2 regions of the Pseudoalteromonas sp. 10-33 genome follow, and region 2 is predicted to be linked to the other one. Evidence: riboswitches for the same ligand, from Rfam matches in the RefSeq annotation. Region 2 holds a riboswitch; the other holds the start of a gene.
What was found. A riboswitch is a leader RNA that binds a small molecule or an ion and turns the genes downstream of it on or off. The one in region 2 is predicted to bind lysine.
Positions count from the first base shown of each region.

Region 1 (16,146 bases), on a different contig from region 2:
AAAAAAGGAATGCGCCCGAGCTTTTCATCGGCGGCAACCCCAAGCCAAGCTAATGAGTTGTATGAGTATTTTGTTGACCAAGCCAAAGCGTTAGGAATTAAAGTAGCAACTGGGGAGTTCGGTGCCGATATGCAAGTGAGTTTATGTAATGATGGGCCGGTTACGTTTAACTTATTTGTTTAAGGTGTTTGCTTGTGAATCACAACAATATGGTTAACGTACCCCTTAATTTTTTGAGGGTGAATATCACAGCCAAATACATTGTGTAATTGTTGCTGAAGTTGCTTTAACTGTGAGCTGTGTTGCGATAAAAAATTAATAAAGAGTGTCCCGTTGTTGTTCAGCGCTGAGTAGATTTTTTCATAAAATGCGCGTTCAAATAAAAAACGGGGTGCGTCTATGTGGCTAAACAAATCTAAAATAATCCAATCAATATTTCGGGCAGTATTTAACACCTGCTGCGCGTCAGCGCAAAGTAAACACTCATCACTTTTGATTGCAAAAAACTGTGAATAACACGCCAATATTTCTGCGTTTTTTTCAACTGACGTTATATTTACTTGGGGGTATTGGTTAAGTAAATAGTTGCGAATAGCCCCACCACCTAGCCCAAGTTCAAGCACGTTATTAGGTGGTGAAAGTGTTTGCCATTGTTTAGCCAAATATTGTAAGTGAGGAAACAACAGCGCTTCAGGGTTTTTGACATCGATAATGGATTGCAACGTATTATTAATTAGCAGCCACCGCAAATTACCATACTCGCGCACTTGAATGTGCTCGCCATTTACGTTGTGCCAATAAAGTAGGACTCCTTCATTTTGGCTGCCTTCAATAAAATGGCTATTAATTAGGCCTGTTGAGGCATCAATATATGTGGTCATGATCTTTATCATAAACCAGCTTGGTTAAAGCGCAATGTGATTTGTCATTAATTTTTTACGCATTTATAAAGTCTCACCAAAGTCGTATTTGCAGTTTTTTTAAGATGGAGTATGGTATTTGCCATCAACAGGTTGAGGCCTTTTTAAATTTTTACATGCGGCTTTTACAACAACAGGAGTAAGTATGTTTCAAGTAAGTACCCCACAAAGTAGCGAAGATTGGCAAGCTTATTATCAATTACGTTGGGAAGTATTACGTGCTCCATGGGGTGAGCCCAGGGGTTCTGAACAAGATGATTTAGAGCAGGACGCTGAACACCGGTTTATAAAAAATAAAGAGGGTGAAGTATTAGGGGTGGCTCGATTACATTTTAATAACCATGAGCAAGCTCAGGTTCGTTATATGGCGGTGGCTGAAGGTAACCGAAATCAGCATATTGGCAGTCGTCTGTTACACGATTTAGAAAAAATAGCATGGACACAAAATGCCGATGAACTAGTGTTATTTGCACGCGAACGCGCACTTGAATTTTATAAGCGCCACGGCTACGAATTAAAAGAAAAAGCGCACTTAGCTTACGGTGATGTTCAGCATTTTAAAATGGTTAAGCAAAAGCCGAGTGAGCCAGGTTGGTTCCGTCATCCTAATTGGACTCAAGTGCTACAAAATATCTGGCGGGAATCAATTCCTATTAGTGATGCAATGGGCATTAAAGTAGAAAGTTACACCGATTGGCAATTTACAACCAGCGCTGATTTAGACGCTAATTTAAATTTACATAACACCATGTTTGCTGGTTCTATTTATAGCTTAGCCACATTAACTGGCTGGGGAGCAACGTATTTGGCGCTCAAAGAAGCGGGGCTTGAAGGTAATATTGTACTGGCTGATGCCAATATTAAGTACTTAAAGCCACTCAATACAGATCCGCGCGGTTGTGTCGATTTACAAGCGTGTAAAGGTAAATTAAGCGATTTAGAAGCCGATGGTAAAACAAGTTATGTTGTGCCGGTAACCATTTATGATGGTGACAATGTAGTTGCTGAGTTTGAAGGTGTGTTTGCCGTAAAAAAATAACGAGTAATTTTTAATTAAAAAAGCCAAGCACTTAATAATTAATGCTTGGCTTTTTTATGCGCTGATTTTATAACAAATCGGTTAATAAGATACCCACGCCAATCCGCTCAACATCGGCGTTGTAATCAATTAGGCTTTCACCGTAGCCGTTAAAGTATTGCGCGTAGCCACGAACGCGGCCCCACAAAGGAAATGACCAATCAAGCTGAAGTGCACCGCGATTGTCTGAATTTAAATTGTTGCGAGTCATAAAGCTAAATTCATGATCGTGATAACGATACGCACCACTAAATTCAAAATACCCCATGTATTTGTAAATATCGGGGTTATCGTCACCTTTTGCGTCTAGCAGATCTTCTTTTTCGTCTTCAGCTATGCGGTACCAAGGTTTAAAACTAAAAACAAAGCCTCGGTTTTCCCAAATGAAATCGGCGTAAATACGGTTCCACGAGCGCGAGTTTGGTTGGCTACGGCCATTTGACTGATGCGATATACCTAGCACAATAGCCATTTCATCGCCCCAGAGTACGTTTTCTGGATCAAGGTAATTCATCCAGAAAATTTCTGGCTCGTAGTTAGTTTCACGAAATGGCGATGAAATTTCCGAGTTATAAATTTGCCAATACGATTGCAGGGTAAAGCCAAAATACAAGGCTTGGTCTTCGTCAGAGAATTCGTCAAACAAGGGGACCTTGATTGAAAGCTGATATTTAGCTTCTAAGTTATCGAGTGTATCACCATCTTGTTCGTCTGTGAGCTCGTCAAAACGATCGAACGGGCGATCGTTAGGATGCGAAACATATGATAATGGCAATATGTAATTACGTTTATGGGGTGTGATTACATTACGATTTTTTTTGCCTACCGCTTCACGTGCTTGGCGTTTATCAAGTGCGGTCAGTTGTTTGTTTTCTTCCAGTGCAGAGCATTTTTTACGAAGCTCATCGAGTGTTTGCTTGCCATCGCCCCCAATTACTTCATTCAAAATACATTGCTTGACGAGTTCTATGCTGCTGTCTTGCTCGTTTGTTGGTACTTCGTCTTGCGCAAATGCTGCGGTACTTAGTAAAGCTGAAAGGGTGATCCAGTGGCGCCAGCTCATTGTAATTCCTTGTGAGTATTGGGTAGGTTGTGATTTATTTTATTATAACGCTTTTTACATTAGGTACAGTGAACTTTTACTGAACTGTTTACATTACGTTAAAAGCGGTACTGATAGATCAAAAGAAAAGCGGCCAAAGCCGCTTTATCTAATGTACATTAACTTAGGAGATTAATGTACTCTCACGCAATGAGAAGGGTGAGCTATAGCTCAAATACGTTTGTAAAAAATTTATACAACTCAGTGCCTTGATTAACGCTTGCTGAGGCAAAGTGCAAAATAGCGATAGCATCGCAATCAAGACTCAGCGTTTGTAGTGGCTGCTCACTCAAGTAGCGCTCCATGCGTAAAACATGTGCAATGGGCTCGCCTGCTTTAATATGCCCACCTAGTGGGGCTACATATTCAACCATGCCGCCAATAGGGGCGTAATAGGCAAAGTAGTCATCTAGGTTACACGCATAGCGAGTTATATTAGCTGGTTTATGGGGTGCATCTACCAATACATTTTTATGATTTAGGTAACTTAAAATGCTATTTGCATCGTTGAGTGCTTCTTTTAGGTCTATTTTTTCTTGGCTACCTAGCTCAACAGTAAAGGCTTCTACCTGTACGTTAAAGTTCCTGCCTTGTGCTTCAAGTGCACTACTTAGGTGCCACCATGGGCAAAAGCTGGCTTCGTCCATGGCGCCATCAAAGTCGCTTGGGATCAGCAGTACATGTTCAATGTTAAAATAACGAGCGCTGTCGATTGCATACGTTGGGCAATATAAGTGCTTGCTTGAGATAGGCCCTGTGTGTAAATCAAGGACTATGTCGGCTTGGTGCGCAAGCTTTTGCAGGTTAAGCGCAATGCGTTTACCTGTATTGAGCAAATACGCGGGGCCGTTGAGTTTAGTATCTATTTCATCAAGCAAGGCTTGTTTAAAGTTACTTTTTAAAGCTGCATCGTCGTACTGGCTATGATCTTTGGCAAACTGGGTGACTAAATCACTATTGTAGTGATACATGCGGTTCCAGTTAGTGCCAGTAATTGGGTCGAATCGGCCAAGGGTAAATTCCCCTGACTTTTGATTACAGCCAATAGGGTTAGCATAAGGTACTAAGGTAATGTCGCCTTTTAAATTGAGCTGTTTTAATTGCTCTAGTAGCTGAAAAATAACCGCGTTACCTTGTACTTCAGCGCCATGCATGTTGGCTTGAATATAAATGCTTGGCCCGCTGCCATCGCCTTTTAAGCGATACACAGGAATAGTGAGAGGTAAGCCGTTTGCCACTTCCCCTACTACAATGTTTTCTTGGCTGATTGGTGTCGTTATGCTCATGTTTATTACCTTAAATAGTGGCTGGCATCTTCTGCTTGGCGTACGCAGGTAAGCTCACCATTTTGTAAAACGTATTCTGCTGCCAGCTCATGGCATAAAAAATACGGCATGCTTTCGGTAAAACCATAGGCGCCACATTGGCTAAATACCAGCCAGTCTTGCTCGTTTAAATCGCTTGGTAAGTTATGCTCGCCTAAACAATCAAGTGCTGTGCATAATGGGCCATATAAGCTCATTGCTTGTTTTGGCGCTGTTGATTCTCGCAGTAACGCAGCAGGAAAATCTTGGCTTGTAACAGCTGGGCGCAATAAGTGGTTAATACCACCGCTTAAAATAACTTGCTGCTGACCATAGTTTTGTTTGCTCTCAACGATGGGGTTGGCGTAATGACCGCATTCGCCTACAGCGTAACGACCAAGCTCCATCCATAACTCGTCTACACCCGCCTCTTTTTTAATTTTAGCAAGCGCGGCTATAAGGCCATCCCACTCAAGTGTTGCTTCGTTTGGGGTGTAAGGAATACCTAAACCGCCGCCTAAATCTAAAATTTTAAGGTTTATATTTAAGTTATTAGCCAAGGTGGTCAGCGGTGCAATCATTTGCGACCACAGCTCGCTTAGCTTTTGCGTGCTAAGCATGTTGCCCCATTGAAAAATATGCAGGCCATCAAAGCTAAGGCCTGGGTAATCGGCGGTATTTAGTGCTTGCCATTCATCGCAGCCTAAACCAAATGGTGTAAGGCTGTCGCCGCCTAGTGGGTTTTTTTTACCTTCAGGCCAGCGTAGTTGCACACGCAATAAAACTTGCAGCTGCGTATTTTGCAGCTGCGCTTGTTGGTTTAACCAACGTACTTGATTGAGGCTTTCGGCAACAAATATGCGCACACCGCGCTCAATAAAGTGTTTAATTTGTTTAGGGCTCTTTGCAGGCCCTGTGTTGAGCACGCGCTGCGAACTAATACCTTGTGCAAGGACTTGTTCAAGTTCACCTTTACTTGCTACGTCAAAGTTAAAGCTTGCGCTATCTAAGCTTTGAATAATCTTAGAAAGCGGGTTCGCTTTTACTGCATACCAAAGTTTTACATCGGTTTGCGCAACTAAGCGCGTAAGGTGTGCGTTTAGTTTATCTAGGTCGTAAACAAAAAAAGGTGTATCAAGTTGCTGTGTAAGCGTATTAACAGCGGTTTTGATTGGCGTGCTCAAAAAGCTCATTATCGTAAAACCTCTTCTAGCAATAATGATGCATCGCTTTGTTCGTCGCGGTATTTAACAATTAACGCACACGACATGCTTAAGCCTTGCTCTCGTGCCCATTCGTTAGACGCCGGGCGAGAGCCAGGTATTACAATTGCGTATTCTGGGATTGGCTCGCCTTTATCTAGCTGACGCTCATTAACGCAGTCGTACACCGGAATGGTTGCAGATAAGCGCACGCCTGGTGCAAGTACCGCGCCTTTTTTAACCACTACGCCTTCAACAATGACACAACCTGCGCCAATAAACGCATCGTCCTCAACCACAACTGGGCTTGCACCAATTGGCTCAAGTACACCGCCAAGTTGAACAGCTGCGCTCAAATGTACGTTTTTACCTACTTGTGCACACGAGCCTACTAATGCGTGGCTATCAACCATAGTGCCTTCGTCGATGTATGCGCCAATGTTTACGTACGCTGGTGGCATAATAATAGTGCCTTTAGCTAAGTATGCACCACGACGAACGCTTGAACCACCTGGTACCATACGCACGCCATCGTCAGTACTAAACTCTTGCGGTGCAAGGTTGTGTTTATCTACAAAACCACCTGCAAACTCAGTGTTAGTGCCATTTTTAAAGGCTTCTAAAATGCCTTGTTTTACTTCTACGTTAGCTTCCCATTGGCCGCTTTCGTTTTGTGATGCTGCGCGTACTGCGCCCGATTCTAAATTATTTAGTAGTTCTAACCAGCTCATTATAAAACCTGTATTTAATGCCAAGATAAAATGGTGTCGTTTGCAGTGGTAATGCAATCGGTTTGCGTTAACTCAAGATGTGTTAAAGGTGGGCGCAGCAACGGGCTACTTAAGCGGCCTTGTTGGTGCATTAACACTTTAACGGGAATAGGGTTTGCTACAGCAAAAAGGCTATTAATAGCGCGAGTCCACTGAGCAAATAAATTGGGGTATTGGCCACTTAGGCTGCGTTTTACAAACTCGTGCGTTTGTTTTGGCCATGCGTTTGCCGCAACCGATACTAAGCCTTTTGCCCCAGCTTGCGCGAAATAGGGCATAAGTGCATCGTCGCCACTGTATAGCGCTAAATTAGGCGCGGCTTGTCGGTATGCTTCAAACTGGGTGATGTTGCCACTGGCTTCTTTTAACGCCCACAGCTTTGGGTGCGCCTGTAAATTTTCGATGGTTTGCACCGGAATACTTACACCGCTACGCCCAGGTACGTTGTATAACATACACGGATGTGCGCTTTCGTTTAATAAGCTTTCGTACCAATGTGTTTGACCTACAGCCCCTGGTTTTGCATAAAGAGGCGAGCCTAATAAGTAGCTGTGAATAGGTAATTGGTTACAGTAGCTAACCCATTCTTTTTGTTGGGCTAAATTACTACCGCCTACAGCAACCATAAGCGGTACACTGGGTTTTAATTGGCACACGTGCTCAACAATGCCTTGCTGTTCTTTAAGTGTAAGCGCTAAGCCTTCACCTGTACTACCGAGCAGTAAAATACCGTTGTGTGCCGCTTCTTGTTCGCTAACAAGTTTTGTGAGCGTGTCGTAGTCAACATTACCTTGTTGATCAAACGGCGTTACAAGCGCTGTCCACAGTGCGTAGTCGTCTAAATTGAAGTTGTTGATCATCTCTTACGAACCTATAAGGTGTTCGAGATATTAAAGGGGCTTTATGATGTGAGCCGCATTAACGTCGTTCGAACAGTATTCGAAGAGCGAATGGGCTTAAAATAATAGGGCGCACGGCCTTATTATTTAAGACCAGAAGCTCTCCACCAAACTAATAAGCTGCTAAAAAACAGCTCTTGGTGACAGTCGCTAGGATTCAACCTAGTCGCCCGAAGTAATTGCTTCGCAAAAGCGTTTACCTCTCGGCGGTATTCCCCTCACGTATGCTCACTGGAGTTTGCGCTCCTAACATACGCTACCTGAATAACGCACCTCTTCTAGCCCTTTGTATTCGCTTAAAAGTAAAAACAAATACAATTTAAATAGGGTAATTGCGGCGATTAAAACATTTTAGCCATCTAGGTGTCAAGCTGCTAAATATAGATTAGCTCATCGAAAATAGCGGTGGTTACGTATTGGCTGCTTTTCTCGTACACTAGACTCAAAGAAGAAGTAAGGCATTAATCAGATGGAAAAATTTAGCGATATTTATAAGCGAGCGGTAGAGCGAAAAGGCTCTGAAAAAATGCTTAAGTTATTACTCGCAAAACCTTTATCTAAAAAAGCGTTAAGCACGTTAAGTGACGACGATTGGCTTGAAGAATTTACCCGAAAAGTTTTTCAAAGTGGCTTTTATTGGTCGGTAATAAACAGTAAATGGCCAGGCTTTAGAGAGGTTTTTTGGGAGTTTAGTGTTGATAAATTATTAATGATGCCGCCCGATATGCTAGAGCAAAAGGCAACCGATGAGCGCATTATTCGTAATTATAAAAAAGTGAAAACGATTCCTGAAAATGCTTACATGATCCACGAAATAGCACAGGAACATGGCAGCTTTAGTAAGTTTATTGCCCAGTGGCCAACAGATAATATTATTGGTTTGTGGGCGCATTTAAAAAAACACGGTGCTCGGTTGGGCGGCAATACAGGCCCCTATGCTTTAAGAGCGTTTGGTAAAGATACATTTTTACTTTCGCGCGATGTAGAAAGTTACCTAAGAGCGCATAAAATAATTGATGGCGGGCTCCAAACTAAAAAATCACTCACTGCAGCGCAGGCATTTTTTAACGAAATGCAAAAGCAAAGTGGTTTAAGCCTACAAGAACTTAGTTTAATTGTGGCCTATAGCGTTGGTGATAACCGGGTTGGCATACGCCAAAAGGCAGAGGATTGATAATGAAATTAGTGCCTAGATACACAGATATAGCAGATAACTTTGCAATAGAGGATCAACCATCGAGTGTTGCTGCTCCGCAGTTGCTATTGTGGAACGCATCGTTAGCTAAGCAATTTAATCTAGATGTTGAGCCGCAGCTGCGTGCTAGCAATTTTGCAGGCAATGAGCCGCAATCTGTAAAGGCAGTGGCACTGGGTTATTCTGGGCATCAGTTTGGACACTTTTCGCCGCGCTTAGGTGACGGGCGCGCGCATTTGCTTGGCGCTGTAAATGACGATAAAAATCAGCTATGGGATATTCAATTAAAAGGCTCAGGCGTTACCCCGTATTCTAGAGGTGGCGATGGAAAATGTGCACTAGGCCCTGCAGTACGTGAATACGTAATGAGTGAAGCTATGCACGCATTAGGTATTCCAACCACTCGCTGTTTAGCTGTTGTAGGTACAGGCGAAACTGTTTACCGCAGCCAGCCTCAGCCCGGTGCTGTTGTTACTCGCATAGCAAGTAGTCATATTCGGGTTGGCTCGTTTCAATATTTGGCAACACAAGGTGATATTGAAGGTTTAAAAAAACTAGCGGATTTAGCTATTGAACGCCATTACCCTGAAATAAAGAGTGAAGGCCCAGAACGGTATCTAGCTTTTTTAGCATCAGTGACTAATAACCAGGTAAGCTTAATAATTAATTGGATGCGCGTAGGATTTATCCATGGTGTTATGAATACCGACAACACGCTAGTAAGCGGTGAGACCATAGATTATGGCCCATGTGCGATGATGGATAATTTTGACTTTGACACCGTATTTAGTTCTATAGATAAACAAGGGCGTTATGCTTTTGGTAATCAGCCAAATATGGCGAGTTGGAATTGTGCACGTTTAGCTGAAAGCCTTATACCGCTAATTAGTGATGACGAAGAAAAAGCGGTGTCATTACTGACTCCTCTCATACATCGTTTTTCAGAAAAATTTAATACTGAGTTTACAGCAATGTGGGGTAAAAAATTAGGCTTGGTTGGCGTGAAAGAGGGCGATAAGGAGCTTGTTTCTGAGCTGTTAACATTATTGCAAGAGCACCATCTTGATTACACCAATACTTTTGATGCATTAACGGAGTTTGTGAATGGCAACGCAACTCTTCCCGAAGAATTAACTGAGTGGGCGAACAAGTGGCAAAGACGAATAAGCAACGAAAGCTACGAAATCATGCGAGCAGCGAACCCATGTATCATTCCGCGAAATCATATAATTGAAACAATATTAGCTGAGTATAATGAGCTTGGTTCAAGCAAGCTGATGAGTCGTTTTATCAAAGTGGCTAATAATCCGTACTTATTCAGCGATGATATGACCGAATTTCAAAAGGTGCATTTAAATGATACTAACTACAAAACCTTTTGTGGTACTTAAGTGTTGTAAAAATAGATAAGTTAATGATTATAAATAACGATATTATAGAACAGAGATGTTCATTGATTGAGCAAAGCAAATTCTGGTGTTACTATCTAAATGTATAAAGATAAGTTAGTTTCATTGTGAGCAAGAACAATTAATTGAGTTGTCTTTGTGTCTTCTGCAGATTATCGATTTATATAATCAACTAGTTGGTTTCTAGCTAGGTAAAGTTTTAAATTTCGCCTAAACTGACTTGTTGGATATCGTTATATCGCATTGAAAAAAATTATAAACTTTATTTTTCGTTAAGTATTGATTAACAAAAGTTAAGTTAGTCTGTATAAAACTTAGTGAGCTAGTACTTAATTAGCCACAATTTATTAGTTGTTAAAATGGGAAGAAAACAATGAAATTAAAATCACTAACTATTGCAATTGCGTTAGCTGCAACTAGCGTATCTTCATTTGCTGCTGACAAGCAAGAAGGTTTCTATATTGGCGCATTTGGCGACTACTACGATGCGTCTTGGGAAAATATGAGCGCACAAGCTGGTCTAGACGTAAATGAGTCGACTGGTTTTGGTCTTGAAGCGGGTTACCGTTTCAGTGATTTTTGGAGTGCTCGTTTAGAGTATGCAGATCTTGATTTCAATGCATTCGATAAAGCTGCTGGTAACCGTAACAATATTGATGGAAGCCGTTTTGGTATTGACGCGCTTTACCATTTAGATGGCGGCCCTTTTTACGGTTTAGTTGGTATTAAATCAATGGACGTAGTTGATGACAACACGTTCTTAAACGCAGGTGTTGGTTACAGACATTTCATTACAGATAACTTATTTGCTAACGTTGAAACTGCTGTATACCAAGGTATTGATAAAGGTTACACAGATGTTGGCGCTAAATTAGGTATTAACTATTTCTTTGGTCAAAACACTATGCCTGCTGAGCCAGTGCAGCCTGCGCCAGAAGTTGTTGAAGTGCAAGTAGCACCTGTTGATAGCGATAACGACAACATTCTAGATGTTGACGATAAGTGTGCTAATACACCAATGACAGACGCTGTTGATGGTACTGGTTGTACTTTATACGAAGATAAAGAAGTAACTGTAAGTTTATTAGTGACTTTCCCTAATAACAATTCAGCTGTATCACAGCGTTACTTAGACGACATCGATAAAATTGCATCGTTCTTAAAAGATTACCCAGAAACAACAGTGCTTTTAGAAGGTCATACTTCAGCAGTAGGCAAAGCATCTTACAACAAGTGGTTATCAAAAAAACGCGCTGACGCTGTAGCTAAGCAGTTAATGGACGATGGTATTGCGTCTGACCGTATCACTACGGTAGGTTTAGGTGAAGAGCGCCTTAAAAATGAGGCTAACACAGCAGCTGCACACGCAGAAAACCGCCGTGTTGAAGCGCACATCAAAACAATCAAAACGGTAAAAGTTTTACGTTAATAGATTATTTTGATGATAGAAACCCAGCTTATGCTGGGTTTTTTTATGGTTGCCATTTAAATCGTAATGATTATTACTTAACAAGTATTCATGGAAATAGAATTTACCGCAACCACTATTCATGTTATTTATAGCCGGTATAATCAGTTGTGTAACTGGATGGATTTTCATCTATCTATAAAAGCTTTATAATTACGCGTTAGAATACTATAAGTATTGGGTAACAAGTGCGCATGAAGCGCTACCGAATACTTTCACGTCACCAAGAGGGCAATATTGTGCTACAAGAATATCGTAAACACGTAGAAGAACGTGCCGCGTTAGGTATCGTACCAGCGCCATTAGATGCTCAGCAAACTGCTGATCTTATTGAATTAATAAAAAATCCACCGGCAGGTGAAGAAGAATTCATTCTAGATTTATTAGTTAATCGTGTACCACCAGGTGTGGATGATGCTGCATATATCAAAGCAGGCTTTTTAGCCGCTGTTGCTAAAGGTGAAGTAAGTACTTCTCTAATCTCTAAAGAAAAAGCAGCTGAACTATTAGGAACAATGTTAGGCGGATACAACATCGCGCCAATGATTGACCTACTTGATGACGAGTCATTAGCGCCGATCGTAGTAAAAGGCCTTTCAAATACACTACTTATGTTTGATGCTTTCTACGACGTAGAAGAAAAAGCTAAAGCGGGTAATGCGTTTGCTAAGCAAATTATCGAATCTTGGGCTGCGGCTGAATGGTTTACAAATAAGCCTGCAGTAGCTGAAAAAATCTCTGTTACTGTATTTAAAGTAACGGGTGAAACAAATACTGATGACTTATCACCAGCACCGGATGCATGGTCACGTCCTGATATCCCACTTCATGCTTTGGCGATGCTAAAAAATGAGCGTGATGGAATAAACCCAGACAAAGCAGGTGAAGTCGGTCCTATCGTTCAGCTTGAAGAATTAAAAACTAAAGGCTTACCACTTGCTTATGTAGGTGACGTTGTAGGTACTGGTTCTTCTCGTAAATCTGCAACTAACTCTGTGCTTTGGTTTATGGGTGATGATATCCCATTTGTACCAAACAAACGTGTTGGTGGTGTATGTTTAGGTAATAAAATTGCACCTATCTTCTTTAACACAATGGAAGATTCTGGCGCATTACCAATCGAATTAAATGTTGATGAGTTCAACATGGGCGACCAAATCGACATCTACCCATACGAGGGTGTTGTTAAACGCCATGGTACAGATGATGTGATCTCTACTTTTGAACTTAAATCAGACGTAATCCTTGATGAAGTTCGTGCTGGTGGTCGTATTCCACTTATCATTGGTCGTGGTTTAACAGACAAAGCACGTACATCTTTAGGTTTAGGTGCTACTGATGTATTTAAAGTACCAGCAGTGACTGAAGAGTCAGACAAGGGCTTTACACTAGCACAAAAAATGGTGGGTAAAGCATGTAATGTTGCTGGTATTCGCCCAGGCCAATACTGTGAGCCTAAAATGACTACTGTAGGTTCGCAAGATACTACAGGTCCTATGACACGTGATGAGCTTAAAGACTTAGCATGTTTAGGCTTCTCTGCAGATTTAACGATGCAGTCATTCTGTCATACTTCTGCTTACCCTAAACCAATTGACGTAAACACTCACCATACGCTTCCTGATTTCATCATGAACCGTGGCGGTGTTTCACTTCGCCCAGGTGACGGTGTAATTCACTCTTGGTTAAACCGTATGTTATTACCAGATACTGTAGGTACTGGTGGTGATTCACATACGCGTTTCCCATTAGGTATTTCGTTCCCAGCAGGTTCAGGTGCAGTTGCATTCGCAGCCGCAACTGGTGTTATGCCTCTTGATATGCCTGAATCTATTTTGGTTCGCTTTAAAGGTGAAATGCAACCAGGTATCACGTTACGTGACCTTGTACATGCAATCCCTTACTACGGTATCAAAGAAGGGCTATTAACGGTTGAGAAGAAGGGTAAAATCAACGAATTTTCTGGTCGTGTGCTAGAAATTGAAGGTGTTGAGCACTTAACTGTTGAGCAAGCGTTTGAGTTATCAGATGCATCAGCAGAGCGTTCAGCAGCAGGTTGTACTGTTAAGCTTTCTAAAGAGTCTATCAGCGAATACCTTGAGTCTAACATTGTTATGCTTAAGTGGATGATCTCTGAAGGTTACGGCGATGTTCGTACAATCGAGCGTCGTATTACTGCAATGCAAGATTGGTTAGCTAACCCAGAACTTATGGAAGCTGACGCGGATGCAGAATACAAGCACGTACTTGAAATTGACCTAGCTGACATTAAAGAGCCAGTACTTTGTGCTCCAAATGACCCAGATGATGCGCGTTTACTATCTGACGTTACAGGCGAGAAAATCGATGAAGTATTCATCGGCTCTTGCATGACTAACATTGGTCACTTCCGTGCTGCTGGTAAATTACTAGATGGTTTCACCGGTCGTATCCCAACACAACTTTGGGTTGCTCCACCAACGAAGATGGATAAAGATCAGCTTACTGACGAAGGTTACTACGGTATCTTTGGTCGTGTTGGTGCACGTATCGAAACTCCAGGTTGTTCTCTGTGTATGGGTAACCAAGCACGTGTTGCAGATAAAGCAACGGTTGTTTCTACCTCAACACGTAACTTCCCTAACCGTTTAGGTACAGGCGCAAACGTATTCTTAGCATCAGCAGAGCTTGCAGCAGTAGCGGCAATTTTAGGTAAATTACCTACTCCAGCTGAGTACCAAGAATATGCAGCGAAAATCAATGCAACAGCAGCAGATACTTACCGTTACTTGAACTTCCACCGTATGCCTCAGTACACTAAAAAAGCAGACAATGTAATTATTCAGCAAGCTGTTTAATTTATAGAGTTTGAATAAAAAACCCGCTTCGGCGGGTTTTTTATTGTTTAAAGTTAATTTAGATTATTCATGCTTTAATAATTTTATATTGAATTAAATTTAAGTATTATTTGCTTTTTAGTTAGATAATAAAGCAATAATTCCTCGCTATATGCATTAAAATCCCTCCCAATATTCTCATTATTTTAGGCGAGATTTCATGACTGCATTAAACAACCAGAATTTACTGCAACTTCGTTTTATTAACCAAGCAAATATTGATTTGGTTAAGCCTTCTTTTGACAACCTACCTGCAAATCCTTATGCAGATGGTGAATTTCGTAAGCGTCGTTATTCAGTAATTAAATTTCAAAATGGTGAGCTAAAATTGCAAGCTGCCAAAGCATTTGTCCAAGACGATTCAATTAATACGTTTCAAGGCAACGTTGAGCGTACTTACGAAAATTTAGAGCAAAGCTTACTTGAATCAGATGGCATGAAAAGTATTGTTAGCGAATTTTGTGCTATTACAGGTATTGATGAACAGCGCGATATTGAAATACATCAATTTAGAATGCTTGCAATTGATAGCGATACACCAGCAGCGCCTGAAGGCGTTCACCAAGATGGCTTTGACCACGTATGTGTATGCGGTGTTTCGCATGAAAACCTTGAAGGTGGCGAGCTACTTGTATATGAAAACAAACAAGCCGAGCCATGTTTTAAAATGGAAATTAAAGACGGAATGTTTGCGCTTATAAACGACCGTCAAGTGTGGCACAACGCCACACCAATGAATAAAATTGATGCCAGCAAGCCAGGTTATCTGGATTGTTTTGTACTTACCTCTTAAGGAATGCTCATGAACATAGCGCAATTACGTGAGCAGTTTCCTGCACTAATACAAACCGTTGATGGTAAATCGCCAATATTTTTAGACGGCCCAGGTGGCTCTCAAGTGCCTCAGTCAGTGCTTAATGCTATGTCTGCTTATTTAGGGCACTACAACTCAAACCTGGGCGGTGCGTTTTTTTCAAGTGACAAAACCGTTGAGTTAATGGCAAATGCCCGCCAAGCTGCAGCAGATTTACTCAATGCGCCAAGCGCTCAAAATATAGTGTTTGGCCCTAACATGACCAGCCTTACCTTTAGTTTTAGCCGTGCTATTTCGCGAAATTGGCAGGCAAGTGATGAGATTATCGTGACTAACGCCGATCACTTCTCAAATGTATCGTCATGGCAGCAAGCCGCAGAAGATAAAGGCGTTAAGGTTAATACTGCCTTGATTAATGAAGCCGATTGCAGCCTAGATATGACGCAGTTTGAAAGCTTATTAAACAGCAAGACTAAGTTGGTGGCTGTTACCTATGCCTCAAATACCACAGGCTCAATTAACGACATTAAACGTATTATAGAGCTTGCTCATGCTGTAGGCGCTCTTGTGTATGTTGATGCTGTGCATTATGCGCCGCATGAGCTTATTGACGTACAGGCACTTAATTGTGACTTTTTAGCCTGCTCGGCATATAAGTTTTTTGGCCCGCACTTAGGTATGGTTTTTGGTAAAACTGAGCACTTAGAAGGTTTTACACCTTATAAAGTCGAACCCGCTAAAGATGAAGCGCCGGGACGCTGGGAAACCGGTACCCAAAGCTTTGAAGCAATGGCAGGCTTTGTTGCTGCTGTTGATTACATTGCTGCAATAAGCGAGCTTGATGATGGCCATACGCGCCGCGAAAAGCTAAGCGTGGCGTTTGCTAAAACCAAACAGCATGAGATGGCGCTTAGTGAGCATTTTTTAACGCGTTTGGTTAACTACCCTCGTATAAAATTGTACGGTATTGATGACTTTGATCGCTTAAACGAACGTACCCCTACGTTTGCTTTAACATTTGAAGGGCTTGAGCCTCGCGCCGTTTCAGAGTTTTTAGGCAAACAGCATATATGTGTGTGGGATGGACATTTTTACGCGCAAGGTTTGTG
Region 1 covers NZ_LOFI01000004.1:67,543-83,688, reverse strand. Annotated here, with positions in the region: gene dtd (D-aminoacyl-tRNA deacylase) at 1-183, shown strand, start outside; gene ATS76_RS05065 (spermidine synthase) at 180-893, opposite strand; gene ATS76_RS05060 (bifunctional GNAT family N-acetyltransferase/hotdog fold thioesterase) at 1,066-1,959, shown strand; gene ATS76_RS05055 (phospholipase A) at 2,027-3,061, opposite strand; gene ATS76_RS05050 (succinylglutamate desuccinylase/aspartoacylase family protein) at 3,265-4,386, opposite strand; gene ATS76_RS05045 (PLP-dependent decarboxylase) at 4,392-5,597, opposite strand; gene ATS76_RS05040 (2,3,4,5-tetrahydropyridine-2,6-dicarboxylate N-succinyltransferase) at 5,597-6,337, opposite strand; gene dapA (4-hydroxy-tetrahydrodipicolinate synthase) at 6,352-7,236, opposite strand; lysine riboswitch at 7,365-7,561, opposite strand; gene ATS76_RS05030 (DNA-3-methyladenine glycosylase I) at 7,745-8,449, shown strand; gene ATS76_RS05025 (protein adenylyltransferase SelO) at 8,452-9,861, shown strand; gene ATS76_RS05020 (OmpA family protein) at 10,253-11,308, shown strand; gene acnB (bifunctional aconitate hydratase 2/2-methylisocitrate dehydratase) at 11,587-14,184, shown strand; gene ATS76_RS05010 (2OG-Fe dioxygenase family protein) at 14,384-15,016, shown strand; gene ATS76_RS05005 (cysteine desulfurase-like protein) at 15,026-16,146, shown strand, end outside.
Region 1: another riboswitch for lysine. It lies ahead of dapA (4-hydroxy-tetrahydrodipicolinate synthase); the one in region 2 lies ahead of lysC (lysine-sensitive aspartokinase 3).

Region 2 (16,146 bases):
CCAACAAAAAAGCGAATGAAAGTCTTTGTAAAATTTCCACTAATTGGAAATTAAGTAGGTAACCTATGGATAGTATTTATCAATTTAATGCACCACTTTATAACAGTGAAAATTTTTCTTTAAGCGAGTTAAAAGGCAAAACTGTACTCATTGTCAATACAGCCAGTAAATGTAGTTTTTCAATGCAATTAAATGCCCTAGAAAAGCTTTACCAAGAGTACAAGCATCGTGACTTTACGGTACTTGCATTCCCATGTAACCAGTTTGGACAAAACGAACCGCTTGATAATTTAGCTATAAAAGATTTTTATCAAATGCAGTTTGGCGTATCGTTTGATGTATTTGGTAAAGTGATGGTCAATGGCCCAGACGCACACCCTTTATTTGGCTATTTAAAATGCCATACACGCGGTATTTCACAAAACCGGGCAGTTAAATGGAATTTCACAAAATTTTTAATTAACTCACAAGGGCAACTAGTTGCTCGTTATGCACCGCGTACAAAGCCCGACACACTCAAACACGTTATTGAAACAAACCTGCTGCAAGCAGCTAAATTAAGTAATAAAAAAGCAATCGCTACTTGAGCACATGCCAGTAACGTAGTTTAATTTAAGCAGATCCACTATTTTAAACGCACCAAATTGCTGGAGCCACATCATGAACATTGCTTTTTTTAGCGCGCAAAAGTACGAAAAACCTTTTTTTGAACACAGTATTGCACCTCATAATAGCTTAGCAATAACCTATTTTGATCAATCGCTTAACGAGCAAACTGCGGTTTTAGCAAACAACTTCAATGCAGTATGTGTGTTTGTAAACGATACGGTTAACGCTGAGGTTATAAAACTATTGGCAGCACAAGGTGTAAATACCATACTACTGCGCTGTGCCGGTTTTAATAATGTGGATTTAGGTGCGGCCAAAGCACATAACATCAATGTATTACGTGTACCTGCATACAGCCCCGAGGCCGTTGCTGAACACTGTATTGCGCTTATGCTTACACTGAGTCGAAAAACACACAAAGCCTACAACCGCGTGCGCGAAGACAACTTTGATTTAAACGGGTTACTTGGTTTTAACCTACACAACAAAACAGTGGGTATTATTGGGTGCGGAAAAATTGGCTTAGCACTGTGTAATATTCTCAATGGGTTTGGCGCAAAGGTGTTGGTATGCGATCCAAATGCAATGCCGGGTAACTACACCATTACCGACCTAAACTCGTTACTTAGCCAAAGCGATATTATTTCACTGCATTGCCCGCTCAACGAGCAAACTTATCACCTAATCGATGAACGTGCTTTTGATAAAATGAAGCCTGGCGTTATGCTTATCAACACCTCACGCGGTGCATTATTAAACAGTAAAGCGTGCATACAAGCACTTAAAACACAAAAACTTGGCTACTTAGGGCTTGATGTTTACGAACAAGAATCCGAACTGTTTTTTAAAAACCACAGCGACGAAATTAACCAAGACGATATATTTTCCCGTTTAGTCGGTTTTAAAAATGTACTGATCACCGGGCATCAGGGCTTTTTTACTCAAGAAGCACTCACCGAAATAGCAAACACTACTATTACCAATGCCCTTGAGGTAGAACTAAATAAACCGCTAAGCAACGCAGTTTTTAATAATTAACCTGAACTCAGGTTAATTAATATTTATAGCCATTTACACTTGCCAAAATATGCTGCGCAGTGGTATCAATTAATTAAATTTGATGGCTTTGAGCAGGTGTTTAAATGGAAAAAACAGCGTTATTCATAGATGCAGAAAATATAAGCCATAAATTTATAGATCAAATAATGGCTAAGTTTGAACATATTGAGGTTAAAAAAGCGTACGGCAACTTTGGAGCAGTACAACTAAAACCTTGGGTAAATATTTGTTCGCGCCATGCAATAGAAATGGTGTACCAAGAAAAACTCGTAAAAGCTAAAAGTAATGCGGCCGATATTGCGTTAACTGTTGGGGTTATGGAGTCTTTGTATGTCTCCCCGATTGACACTTTTGCAATAGCCTCTTCTGATTCTGACTTTGCGGCTTTAGTACACTTTTTAAGACGAAATGGTAAAAAAGTAATCGGATTTGGTAATAATACTGCCAGTGCTAAACACTATTTTGATGACTTTTATATTTTAGGTAAAAAAAATACAATACCTAAAGTAAAAAGTAAAAGTATTGCCTCTGCTGATACCTACCATTTAGCACTTGTAAAAGAAGCCGTTGAAAACACGCAACATGCAAAAACTGGACTCTCCGAAACAGTGGATGTGGGTACCTATCTCCATCGAATATTCAACATTACAAAAAAGCAGCTTGGCGTGAATAAGTTGTATCAATATTTTAAGCATCACGACCAGCATTTTAAAATGCAAAAAGCCCCCGACGGAGGCTTTTTAGTTTCGCTGCATTAAGTCATTAACCAAAGGCGACGTTTGCAAATACCAAGGTCATTAATATTGGGCATACAAAACGGATATACTGGGCAAACCAAAAATGCGCGCCCGTGCTAGCTTGGTGCAACTTATTACCGCGTTTGAACATCCAACCAACCGTTATAAAGTAAAATAACCCCATTAACGGAAGTTGGTACTGAGTAAACACCATAATAACTAAACCAAATAACCAATCGAAGTTTAATATAATTGCACTTGCACATATTAAAACCACTAAACTCACTAACCACGTAGCTTTAGTGCGGTTAACGTTGTGGTTTTCCACTAAAAATGCAACTGGAATTTCAGTCGATGAAATAGTAGATGTCACTGAGGCTATCGACATTAATACAAAAAACAATAAACCAACCAGTAACCCTATTTCCCCCATGGTATTAAATAGCTCAGGTAAAATGGCAAATATAAGCTGTCCTTCACCAATTAATTTACCGCCACTAAATACCTCAACGCCGTTATGTTGTGCAACATAAATAGCCGGAATAATAAGTAAGCCAGCTAAAAACGCAACGCCCGTGTCAAGTAATGCAACACTTGCAGTTAGCTTTGGTAAATTAGCATCAGGTTGTAAATACGAGCCGTAAATCATCATACAACCCACACCCAACGAGAGCGAAAAAAATGCTTGCCCCATAGCCGCTATAATTAAATTTGGATCGAGTATTTGGCTAAAATTAGGCATTAAATAGGCTGCAAAACCTTCGCTTGCACCATCCAAAGTGGCTATGTAAGCAATGAGCGCCACAAGTAACACCAATAGCATTGGCATGAGTCGGCGCGACCACGTTTCAATACCCGATTTAACCCCTTTTAAAATAATGCAGGCCGTTAAAATAAGCATTAATGGTGTAAACACAAAATTACGCGCAACTGAGTCACTGTGCAAAAATTCGCTCACACTGTGTAAACCAACAAACGTTGTCACAGGCTCAATTGCGTACGACAACATCCAGCCTGCCACAATTGAATAAAAGCTCAACATGACTAAAGCGCCCGCAAGACCAATATAGCCCGCAGCGGCACCTATTTTACGATTGCTATCTTGCCACGCGTCACCCAGTGCTTTTACCGGGTTTGCTTGTGCGTTATGCCCTAAATAAAGCTCAGTATACAGCGCTGGAAGCGCCAACAAAAAGATGACCAGAAAATAGACAAGTAAAAATGCACCACCGCCATGATTAGCAGCCTGTGTAGGAAACCCCCAAATATTACCCAAACCCACTGCCGCGCCAGCAGCGGCTAAAACAAAACCAAGTCGGCTTTGAAACCCATCACGCATTTGTGCCATACATCTACAAATCTGTTATTATTTTGATTGTTGTGAATTAAACCATATTTAATGCCAGCTGAGTAATAAAATTGTATTCAGCCTTTGTTTGTCGCGTTAACTGCTCACAATAACAACGACTTTTTTATTTATGGGCTCATATGACCGCACATTTTTTTAATAACGCCTTAACCATAACACCATCACATTTTGCCAGTTTGCCGAAAGGCAAAAATACCGTTTTGTTGTTCAACGCTAATACCCTTAGTTTGACTGATTACAACCTGGCGAGTTTACTTAGCGAATTTGAATTAAGCGTTATTAATCGCCGTAAAAATCCCACAGCTAAACAAGAGTATTTTGCAAGCCGATTACTTTTAAAAATGCTTGTGAAAACCGCCCACCCTGAATTTAAAAATGTGGCGCTAAACGCTATTACCACAAACTTTAACCCAACTACGGCTAAGTTAGAGCTACATATTAACGAATGCATTATTAATACGTGCATATCGCATTCTCATGGTTTTGTTGGGGTTGCTTTAAATTTGGAAAGCGAGGCGTTTGGTTTCGACCTTGAAAAAATAAGCTTAACGCGCCCGTTTGAAAAACTAGCCAAGCATTTTTACCACTCAGACGAAGTGACGTTAATTACGTCGCAACCTAATACGCAAAGCCAGGCCAACACCTTTTTTAGAATATGGACATTGAAAGAATCATTAACTAAAGCAACTAGCCGCCCTATTGCCAAATTACTTAGCCCCAATGTATTTACCGAGCTTGCATTAGCAAACCTTGCTTCAAATAGCCAAGTTGTTAGCACGCAAACAGAGGCATTTGATTTAACCTTAGTGCATAAAAAAAGCACCGACTGGCGGTGCTTTTTGTTAACCGATAAGTCGCTTACTAGTTAAGCCTCTAATAACCGGCTATGGATTGCCTGAACCACGTTGTCAGATTCACTCTGCTCAACTAAAAAGCATAAGTTGTGCTTACTTGCACCGTGACAAATTAATCGAATATTAAAGTCGCTTAATACCTGCATTAAGTTCATTTCGTGTTGGCGAAGTTGAATTTCTGAACCAATGAGCGCCACCAGCGTTAAGTTGTTCTCAACCGATACATGGCAAAATTCAGCAAGCTTATCTAAACAGGCTTGGTCGAGCTCTGGGCGTGATGCGTTAGGCGCGTTATCAAGCGTTATTGCCACACTGATCTCAGACGTGGTTACTAGATCAACCGATATATTAAACTCGCTTAAAATAGTAAATACACGGGCTAAAAAGCCGCTAGCCAGTAACATTTCAGGGCTTTTAAGGGTGAGCAAAATTTGATTTTTACGTTGCGTTACAGCGCGTATACCTGGTTGCTGCGATTTTTCACGCTCTATCCACGTACCACCGCGTTCAGGTTCGCGGCTTGAACCAACAAATACATTAATATGACTACGACTGGCAGGCAAAATAGTCGCTGGGTGCAATACCTTAGCCCCAAAGGTAGCCATTTCAGCGGCTTCATCAAAGCTCAAACGGGCAATAGGCGACGCCTTTACACATAAACGCGGGTCGGTGCTAAAAATCCCCACTACATCCGTCCAAATATGTACACTTTTAGCGTTTATTGCCTCTGCAAGTAAAGCGGCACTGTAGTCAGACCCACCACGGCCAAGAGTTGTTGTTTGGCCAAATTCGTCACTACCAACAAAACCTTGCGTTACAATAACTTGTTCATCTAGTAGTGGAATTAAATACTCTTTAGCAGCTTGTGCTGTTGCGCTTACATTAGGTGTTGCTTTTCCAAACTGGCTGTCTGTTTTAAGGACTTGGCGTACATCAAAACGATCGGCATTTAAGCCTTTTAAACGCAGCACTTGCGCAAATAAATACGACGATAAACGTTCACCAAAGCTCAACAGTTCATCGTGTTGTTGTGCAGTAGTCAGTTGTTGCTGAGCGAGTGCTTGAAAAGCTTTTAATGTTTCGTTAAAGCCTACGGCTAAATCGGCATCAAGTGATAATTCATCTAAAATGGCTTGTTGAATAGCAAGTACACCGTCAATATTTTCTTGGCGTTGTTCGCTAGTAATATCACTTTTACACAGTGCAACTAAGTGGTTAGTTACGCCGGCACTGGCGCTCACAGCAACAATACGAACACTTTTGTCGGCAACAATAATTTCGCTACAACGATTCATCGCATCAAAGTTAGCCACACTGGTTCCGCCAAATTTGGCAACGATGTAATCTGATTTAACGTCCGATACTGTTTGCGGCACTGATTGGGTAGTCATTTAGTCTCCTTTTGCGGTATCCAAACCGCGATAAAACAAGAAGAACTTGGCAAGTGAATGCTTGAAGGTAAATCCACTGCCAGAAGCTCTCCACCTAGATTGGTGACAGTTTTGAGGATTCAGCCCCATAAACCGAAAAACAACATCGACGTAACGTTGGTTTTCTCGGCGAGTACTTCCCTCTTTAATGGTTATGGGCGTTCGTCACCTACCATTAAATACCTAAGTATCGCACCTCTTCTGAATGTTGTATTAACCAATGGCTAATAAAACAAAACCCCACTTTTAAGCGGGGTTTGAAAGTTAACGTTTAGCCGTCTAGCTGTCAAGCGTTTTAATGCGGTTCGTTAAGCAAAACTTAAACAAATCCGCCCATGTAATACGCGCCCGCATAGCCAACGGTATAACTTACTAACAAATACAGCGACAAACGTAAGTAACTCATAAATGTTAGCTCTTTTACTTTACTCATGGCAATAATACCCGCAGCCGATCCAATAATAAGCATTGACCCGCCAACACCGGTTGCATAAGTAAACGACAACCAATCTTGCTGACTCATCACTATATTGGCTTTTAGTAAGGCAGCGGTAAGCGGCACGTTATCTACCCCAGCCGATAAAATACCCATTAAGTAGTTAGCGTACTGTGGAGCCATAACCGTATATAGATCGGTAAACTTACTTAGCATGCCTATCTCTTTTAATGCGCCTACCAATAATAAAACCCCGACGAAAAACAGTAAGGTGTCGTATTCTATGTCGCGTACGTAGTCGATAATATTTTTGTTTATGTCTTTTTTGCGCATTAAAAATTGCGCCACTAAAAACATAATTGATAAACCACATAAGAAAGTTAATAAAGGCGGTACACTGTAAATAACACTCAGCGCGAGTATGCTGATAACTGTAGATACAAAAATAACTGCAATGGTGATATCGGTTTTTTCTATGCGTTTTTTTCCTGACTTAGAAAATGTTACTTCCCCTTTCATACCAATACTTAACATTGCCGCTAACAACATAACACTGATAAATGCAGGTGCAATAAGCAGTAATAAGTTAGCAATGGTGACTTTTCCATCTAAAAATATCATTAAGGTGGTAACGTCACCGGTAATTAACGATACACCGCCGGAGTTAACACCAAATACAATGAGCGTGGCATATTTTATGAGTTTTTTAGGCGGCAGCTTTAACGACATAACCACAGCGAGCGATATTAACGTGGCTGTTACGTTGTCTGAAACCGACGAAAACAAAAAGGCAAATCCCCCAACCAAAAACATCAGCTTGCGTTCGCTAATACTTGTTGGCATCACTCTGTGCACAATATTTTCGATAAACCCCTTTGAGTTTAAATAAGCAACAAAGGTCATGGCGGCCATTAAAAACAACCACAGCGATGCTATCTCTAAAATATTTTCGTTAAGGAGTTCTTGTACTTGCTCTGGGCTTTGCCCATGCAGAGGGAAAATAAACAGGAGGATCCAGCAAAGCGTGCCAAAAAAAAGCGTGGTTTTAGCTTTATTTACATGGATGATATCTTCTATAACGATCAATAAGAATCCGATCGCTATCAGGGTTAGAATAATCGTGGAAACCATGGGTATTAAATAACCTTTGATATTGTTTTAAAGAACACACGTAAAGTCCCTCTCAACGTGCCTATTTTCGGCGCGAATGTTAGCACTGCGGCTATGCAAAAACTATTATTAAATAGTCTTAAAAACGAATACTATATACAGGCTAGATTAATTAGAATACGTAATAATGAGACGCTTCTAAATTCTCAATAATAAATTACTAGGATGTTGTAACGCCTTATGATCCCAGCTAAAAAGCGACTAAATACCCTTAGCGAACATTGGGGGGTTTTAGAGTTATTATTTAAACGTTTTAAAATGGCCGACTTTAGCCTAAAAGACGTGCAAAATGCCATAAAACAAAAACAGCCCACGTGGTCAAACGAGCGTATATACAAAGAAACCAATCGCTTGCTCAATCAAGATATTTTAATTCCACTCGCTAAATCGTCGCAGCTTGAAATTAACCGTGCCATTGCTGACTTTGCTACTTTTTTACTGCAAGAAGAGCACTTAGGTTTAGCGCAAGAAATTAGCGTACTAGTTGATGATTTAGCCCGCTTAGGTAATAAATTAGATAACGCAGGAAACGTTGAAGACTTTGACGATTTACGCCGCTACAGCCGCATTATGGATGATCGGGTACGTAAAATAATGAAGCTTTTTTCACACAACGAAAACGCCATATTAAATATAGTAGAGCACGCTAAATCCGACCATGGCGTGCAATCGCTGCAAAAACGCTACAAGGCAGTAATAGAGGCCTTTGACGAATACATAGAGCCCATGCTTGAAATGGTCGATATTAGGGGCGATTTTCATGCCTGCTTTACAATAATAGAGCAGCAAATCAGTAAACAAATAGAATACATTGAGCGCTCAGGTAAAGCATATGCCGACAAACGCATGCTAGAGCAATTACGAACTCGTATACTCGAAATGCACCTAATGGGCCGAGAAAGCTTACGTAAAAGCGCCGATATGCTCATGCCACTGCGCGAAGAGCTGCGCCGTAATAACTTAGTTACCCGTCAGGCAGCAAAAGTGCTCGGCCTTGTACGTAAAAATGGCGTAGACAACATGCTAAGTGCTGTACAGCCAAATTTTGTAAGCGACTCTCAGCGCTATTCGCTTGGCCAGCAGCGCCATATAGTTGCCTATATGGCAAGCTTGGTTGAATTTGAACACGAAGAGTACCAGCTCCCAGAGCAACAAGACGTGCCGGCTTTTATAACGCCTAACATACCTGACTACAACGATGTAAAAACAAGCTTTGCAAAACGCTTTAATAAAAAACGTAAAAAGCCTCAGCCATTGCTGCAATTTTTAGATGAAAGCTATCCCGAGCTAGACGCCGACGAAATGCTGTTTTTGTATCAAAAACTAATCAGCGATAGCGACATTAACATTAGTCAAAGCGATGAAAAAGCACGCGTAAAAATTGCCGGGCAGCACTTTTCACTTTATCCATTTAACTCTCAGGCACCAGATTTAGCAGTTCAGCCTAATACTAAGGCAGATAAGTAATTACCATGACACATATAAACCTAGACGAACTAACACACCTGCAAGCCATTAATAAAAAATTAACTGCGGGTTACCACATTTGTGAACAAGACAACGTAATGTGGCAAGAGCTTGACCAACACATTGAATCTTACAGCGCACTATTTACCGCATTAGGTCATGACCTAAAACACGATAGCCGTGGCTTTTACTATTTTGCCAGCGACGAAAGTACTCCAAACATGGGTAAAATATCCCGTGCTGTTGCGCTCACTATTTACATTTTAATTGAACACTACGCAAACACGGGTAAAGACCCAATGCGCGCCCTGTTTGATGAAGTAAACGATTTAGAACTGATGCAAACACTAGTGCAAATTAATAAGCACTTGTTTGATCAGCTTGAGATATTTTCGGGCTCAGATTTACGAAAAGACGTATACCTGCGCATGGTGCGCTTAGGTTTGGCCCGTGAAGTAGAAGGCGGCTTTATGCTACAAGCGCCTATTCACCGCTACATTGATGCATTAATGGAAGTAAACGAAGAAACCTACATTACGGAGGACGAGGAATGAAAAACTTATACGGACTGAGTAAACTCGCCCTACTTAATACCGCAGGCTATGCAAAGTGTGTGATCCCGCTTGATAAAAGCAGCTCTATTTGTGCGCCAAACAATACCGGTAAAAGCTCGGTTATTAACGCCCTGCAATTTCCGCTTATCAACGATTTACGCCTTACCGAATGGGACGGGCACGATTTAGATGAAACCCGTAAGTTTTATTTTTCATCGGATCAGTCGTACATTTTACTAGAAGCTAACCTCCCTCATGGCTCGGTTGTTATTGGTGTAGCTGGACTTGGTAAAATAGCCGGTTACGCACATCAGTACTTTTGTTATCAGGGCAAGCTTGATTTAGCGCAGTACACGCAAGGTAATACTATAATTAAGTTTACCAAGCTGTTTAATCATTTAAAGTCGATTAATTACAACCCTATAGAGCTAAAAGCACAAGAGCTAAACGCCCTACTTACCGGCGGCGCAACCCCGTTTGACAGCGACATTAATTTAAAAATGATCCCGCTTAATAACGTGCAAGACTCAGCTATTTATAAAGAAATTTTTAGGCGTATTCTTAACTTACACAAATTAGGCGCAAGCGATGTTAAACGCTTTATGCTGCGTGTGTTTGAACGCCATATGTCTAACTCTAAGGTCGATTTTTACGAAGTATGGCGTCGCTCGTTTGATAAAGTAAACCGCGCTAAACGTGAATTAAAAGCCCTTGAATCAATGCAAGAGCCAATAAGCGCACTTGAATCAATGCTTGAAAATCAGACCGTACTTAAAGGTAAGTTAGCAGCCTACGCACCTAAAATTGATCAAGCATTGATAGACTTTGATACCTATCAAGAAGATCAATTAAATGAACTCGGTATTGCACTTGAAGACATAGAACACGAAAAACACGAGTTTGAACAAAAGCAAAGCCTATACGTGCAGCAATCGCGCGATATAGAACGCAAACAAACTCAAATTGAGCAATGGTTTTTAGATTACAGCGCCCTTAAAAGCGAGTTTGAGCTGGTAAATAAAGCCACGCTTAAAACCAGCCTTGGCCAACTTAAGCACGATTACGAGTCGCTTTCGCACTCTATAACCAGCGCTCAAGGCCAAAGCCTGCATACCCTTGATTACCGCATTAGCGAAACGCAAAAACAAATCAAAAGTTTAAAACTGCAGCTTAAAAACCTTGAGTTTAATTTGTTTACCCGTATGCGCGAAGACCTATCACTTAAAGAAGTAGAAGAAATATCGCGCATTTTAAACCCCGATCTTCTCTCGTTTTCAACCACCAGTAATGGCGATATAACCATTGACGATGAAGACGCCTTTGGGGAGTTTTTATCGCTATTAAGTGAAAACGTTAAAGGCGGTGTGCTTACGCTTCCAGGCGCAAGTATTAAACTTAAAAAGCTCTCGCCTGTGCAAATGCAGAGCGGCGAAAACAAGGAGCAATTAACGGCGCAGTTAAGTGCACTTGAACACTCATTAAAAGAGTTTAAACAACAGCGCGAAGTAGCCGCTAATGTAGCCGACAAACAAAAAGAAAAAGACGCACTATACGATGAGCTAATGAGCCTTGAGAGCGCGCTTAAACGCTTGGAGCAATTTGAGGTAATGCAACAGTCGGTAGAAGCGCAGGCCATGCTAAAAGAGCAATTATTAGCAGAGCGCGAACAAGTTGACGACTACCTGCAAGACATTCAAAAAAATAGTGGCTCAATTGCAGACAGACGCTCGTTAATTAAATCAAAGCATGAGCAAATTAATCGCCAAACCGAACGCCTACGCCAAGTTAAAAGTGAGCGAATTGATCACACCCTCGATTTATACAGCGGTAAAGTAACCCCGTACATGATTGATTTAACAGTCGACTTTGATAATTTAAGCGACCTAGTACATCACTTTAATAAAGACTGCCAAGAGCTGCGCAATTTTGACATAAACGTGCGTAATACCTATTTGCATGTATATAACGCGGGCATTACTAAGTTCGATAACGAAAACGACGAATTTACTAAATACCAAAAACTAATTAGCGCATTTCACAACCTTGATAACGAACGCGATGCCGTTGAGCGCCAAGGACGCGTAGCGCTTACCGAAGTGGCCGCTACTATAAAAGGCCTGCGCGAAGATTTAGATCGCCTTCGCCGCGAGATGAATAGCTTTAATAAAGGCATTAGCCAGCACCGCATTTCAAACCTGCAAGCGTTTAAAATTAACGTAATACCGCGCAAAATGCTGGTTGATAGTATTGATACCATAATCAGCACGTCGCATCAGTTTGAGCAAGGCGACACCCTTGATTTACTAAGCCAAGAACCCTACAGCGAAAGCGCGGTAAACGAAGCGAAAGATCACTTAATAAAACTTGCATCAGACAAAGCAGGCCTCACCTTAACCGATTTGTTCGACATTCGTTTTGAAGTGGTAAACCGCGCAGGTGAAACTGAACACTTTGAAAAAATAGACTCAGCTGGTTCAAACGGAACACGTATAACCATTAAGTTATTATGTGGCATGTTGTTTATTCGTTACTTATTAAGCGATCAAGAACAAAATCTTTACCGTATACCCATTTACATAGATGAAGCGGCCGATATCGACCCGCAAAACCAAAAAGCAATTATAGAAACCGCATTAAGCTTTGGCTTTGTGCCTATATTTGCCTCGGTTAAGCCACAAATAAGTTGTGACTACATTGTGCCGATTCGTTCAGTAAAAGATGGCGCACAAAACTGGGTAGATGAAAAAGATTGGATAGAAGTAGAACATTAACTTTTTTGAATGACGAATTAACATTAATTAGTCATTCATATTCATCAAACTAAACTAATTTTTAGGACCTTTTAATAATACACATTTAAATGATGTGTGTTATTTTAAGGTAACGCATTTTATTGGAGCAAACGTAATGAAAAATATACTTATTGTTGCAGCACTAGCACTACTTAGCGCTTGTACTCAAACCCCAGATTGGGATTACGATAAATCAGCTAACTTTAGTAATTTTAAAACATTTGCTTGGGTAGAAAACGCGAGTTTAACTAAAGACACCAACAACTACCAAATTAACGGTTTAATGGAAAAACGCGTGCGTACTGCGGTAAATAATGAGCTTACAAACACCCTTGGTATGACATTAGTAGATCCAACCCAAGCTGACGTACTAGTTAACTATCATGCGTCGGTAGATAAAGAATTAGAAGTAGATACATTTAATACTGGTTACAGTAACCGTTGGGGTTACTGGGGTACTGGTTTTCAACGAGACACAACTGCGCGTGAATACGAAGTGGGTACATTGGTTATCGATATTGTAGACAGTGCATCCAATCAATTAATTTGGCGTGGTGCTAAAGAAGGCCGTTTAAAGAAAAAACAATCGCCAGAGCAACGCGAAGCGTCAATTAAAAAAACAGTCGCAAATATTTTAAGCAACTTCCCGCCGCAAAAGCAGCAGTAATTTTCAGGTTAGTTTTTAAAGAGCTCACAGTATGTGAGCTTTTTTGTTAACAAAGGACTCATACCTTGGCATTTTTAAAGTACTTTACAGTCACTCTACTCGCTTTTTTTGCTACGCTCCCCGCACATGCGGAAAATTTAAAATTAACTCCGGGTTTGTGGCAAGGCATTTACAAAAATAATTTTGAATACAATGTACTGGAAATAAAAGAAAACGGAGAACACCGTTTAATCATTGCAAATATCGCCAGTGCATTTCATAGAAATAAATCAATTGCGTTTAATAATAACGATATTAAATGCAGTCGCCTTAATTGCACTATTACACTTATTAGCCCTAATAAAGAACATCTGCAATTTACATTAATTTTAAGCCGTTTTTTAGATAATTCATTTGAGGTATTAGAAATTTATTCTAATGCAGAAGATAATTTTGTCATGTCAAAAACTTACCGGTTGGAAAAACAAGAACGGCAATCTACCGTTCATACATTTATAGATAAATACCGCTCTAAAATAGATAAGTTAGCAACATTAGAAAAGTCAGGCTTATATGGTTTTTGGATAGGATTATTAAATTTAGACGGCAATCAGGAACTCGCAAGTATTGAATTTCATCCCAATAAAGAGTCATATTTCAATTATTTTATAAGTGATGGCATAGTCAGTACCACGTTTATGCCACAAGATATTAAAGAAAAAGACAACGTACTGGAAATCACGACCAGCAATCCACTCTTCGCAAATAAACTAATTATTCATAAAGACAACCGAGAACTCAAAGGCTATATGTATTCAAACCACAAAGGTACAACACTTCAAACTGGCTCATTTAAATTGTATCGCTTTGAAAGGCCTGAGTGACCTATAATCCAAGTATAATTCTATGAGAATTTATACTTATGCAATAACTCAAGCGGTATATGGCAATAATCATCGGGGTGATTAGTTAAGCGGTCTTGATGCTCTGGATCGCTTGGCACATAATTGGTTAACTGCTCTACCTCTACTACAATTTTTTCGGCATCGCTGCGCTTATTTATATAATTGCTTGCTGCGTCTAGATGATTTTGGTTTTTGCTGTAAATGCCTGTACGGTATTTAGGGCCTTCATCTACCCCTTGCTTATTAACACTGTAAGGGTCAATAATTTCAAAAAAATAGTCAAACAGTTGATTGAGTGAAACACTTGAGTCAAACGTTACCTTTACACACTCGGCATACCCATCGTATTCTCCTTGCGTGGTATTACTTGCGCCGTTAGCACGCCCTGCTTGTGTTGTTATAACGCCCGGTAAATGCTTCATAAACTCTTGCACGCCCCATAAGCAGCCGCCGGCAAAATAAAGTGTATTGTGTTGCTGAACTGTCATTGTTTATCTAACTCAATAAAGTTAATTAAAAATACATGTGTATTGTAACGCGTTAATTATACAAATGATTATCAAATGCAGATTTTTATAATTACTGTACAATAGCGCACAAAATCGCACTGACTAAATTAAGCTAGCCCACCCGCTTTATGATAGTTTTTATAAGTGCCCTAACACATTATGAGATACACCATGAATCGCACTGAGCATTTTATATTTTCTGCACTGCTGTGCAGCGTTACACCTTTTACTTATGCGCAAGCTACAAGCAACAGTGAAACAGCAATAGAACAAATTACTGTTGAGGCATCGGCCACGGCAAATAAATTACCCGTTGGGACCTTTGACTCCCCCGTCTCTAATTTAGAATACGACCCTCGTGTTGATTTACAATCACGAAATATGGCAGAAGCCCAAGCTGATGTAACAATTCGTGGTGGTATTTTCGAAAACACAGGGTTTAGAGTCGGTAGTGCTACCCTACTAGACCCTCAAACAGGTCATTACGTTGCTGAGCTCCCAATTGCACCGCAAATGCTAACTGGACCTTATATTTTAACCGGAGCCGACAATGCCTTAAACGGCATGAACAGCTCGGTGGGTTCGATTTCGTTTGGTTTTAAACCTATCACAACTGGCGGCAATGTATCTGTTGGTACAGGTACAAACGACTTTAACTTACACAGTATTTACGCAGGAATAAGCACAGAAATTGATGATGCTAAAAATTGGCAACTGGGCTTTGAGGGCGAATATTCTCATTCACAAAGTGACGGTTCAATAGAAAACGGCGATCACGATTTTAACCGTGCCTCTACGCGCATACAGTTAATAGGTGCGGATTCGCAAACCGATATAATGTATGGCTCACAAGACAAGTTTTTTGGCTGGCCAAACATGTACACACCATTTGGCGTAAACGAAACAGAAGAACTAGAAACCCGCTTACTCATGCTTAACCACCAGCAAAATTACGCAGACAATAGCCATTTTGAAGTATCTGCCTATTACAGAAAACACAACGACCATTATGTATTTTCTCGTGAGAATCCAAGCGCCTTTCAAGCCTTTCATGAAACTAAAGTAAAATCGATTGCAATATCAGGAAGCCATGCACAAAACACCGCGTTTGCAGTAAATTATTCAGCGCAGTACATTGAAGACGAAATAGAGTCGACCACCCTTGAAAATAATTTCACTTCTCGCACTTATTACAAACTGAGCGTATTACCTGAGTATAAAATCGACCTTAAACAAAATCAGTTATTAACTCTTCGCCTAGGTGCGGCTTTTGACGACACAAACCGAGATGACTCTGAGTTATCGCTCATTGGCGATATTTCACTAAACACTCAAAACAGTGACGGCTCTGAACAAACACTTTACGTATCCTACGCGCAAGCAAGTCAAGTTGCTGGCTATACCGCGATTGGTGGCAGTGAGCAAGGCGGGTTATTTAGAAGTAATTACAATCTTGAGCGCGAAACGACTAAAAACATAGAGCTTGGTTATTTAATGCAAGATCAAACCTGGCAGCTTAATTCAGCAGTTTTTTACCGAGAGGATAACAACCTAACCGATTGGACTTTTAGTTTTGACTCTAGCTCTGCCCGCTTTGCTAATCCTGTTG
Region 2 covers NZ_LOFI01000012.1:108,563-124,708, reverse strand. Annotated here, with positions in the region: gene ATS76_RS08400 (glutathione peroxidase) at 66-587, shown strand; gene ATS76_RS08395 (2-hydroxyacid dehydrogenase) at 661-1,647, shown strand; gene ATS76_RS08390 (NYN domain-containing protein) at 1,752-2,426, shown strand; gene ATS76_RS08385 (sodium-dependent transporter) at 2,431-3,753, opposite strand; gene ATS76_RS08380 (4'-phosphopantetheinyl transferase family protein) at 3,894-4,643, shown strand; gene lysC (lysine-sensitive aspartokinase 3) at 4,640-6,019, opposite strand; lysine riboswitch at 6,095-6,267, opposite strand; gene nhaD (sodium:proton antiporter NhaD) at 6,378-7,625, opposite strand; gene ATS76_RS08365 (hypothetical protein) at 7,845-9,131, shown strand; gene ATS76_RS08360 (condensin complex protein MksE) at 9,137-9,685, shown strand; gene ATS76_RS08355 (hypothetical protein) at 9,682-12,456, shown strand; gene ATS76_RS08350 (DUF4136 domain-containing protein) at 12,593-13,144, shown strand; gene ATS76_RS08345 (hypothetical protein) at 13,210-14,007, shown strand; gene ATS76_RS08340 (peptide-methionine (S)-S-oxide reductase) at 14,028-14,516, opposite strand; gene ATS76_RS08335 (TonB-dependent receptor plug domain-containing protein) at 14,709-16,146, shown strand, end outside.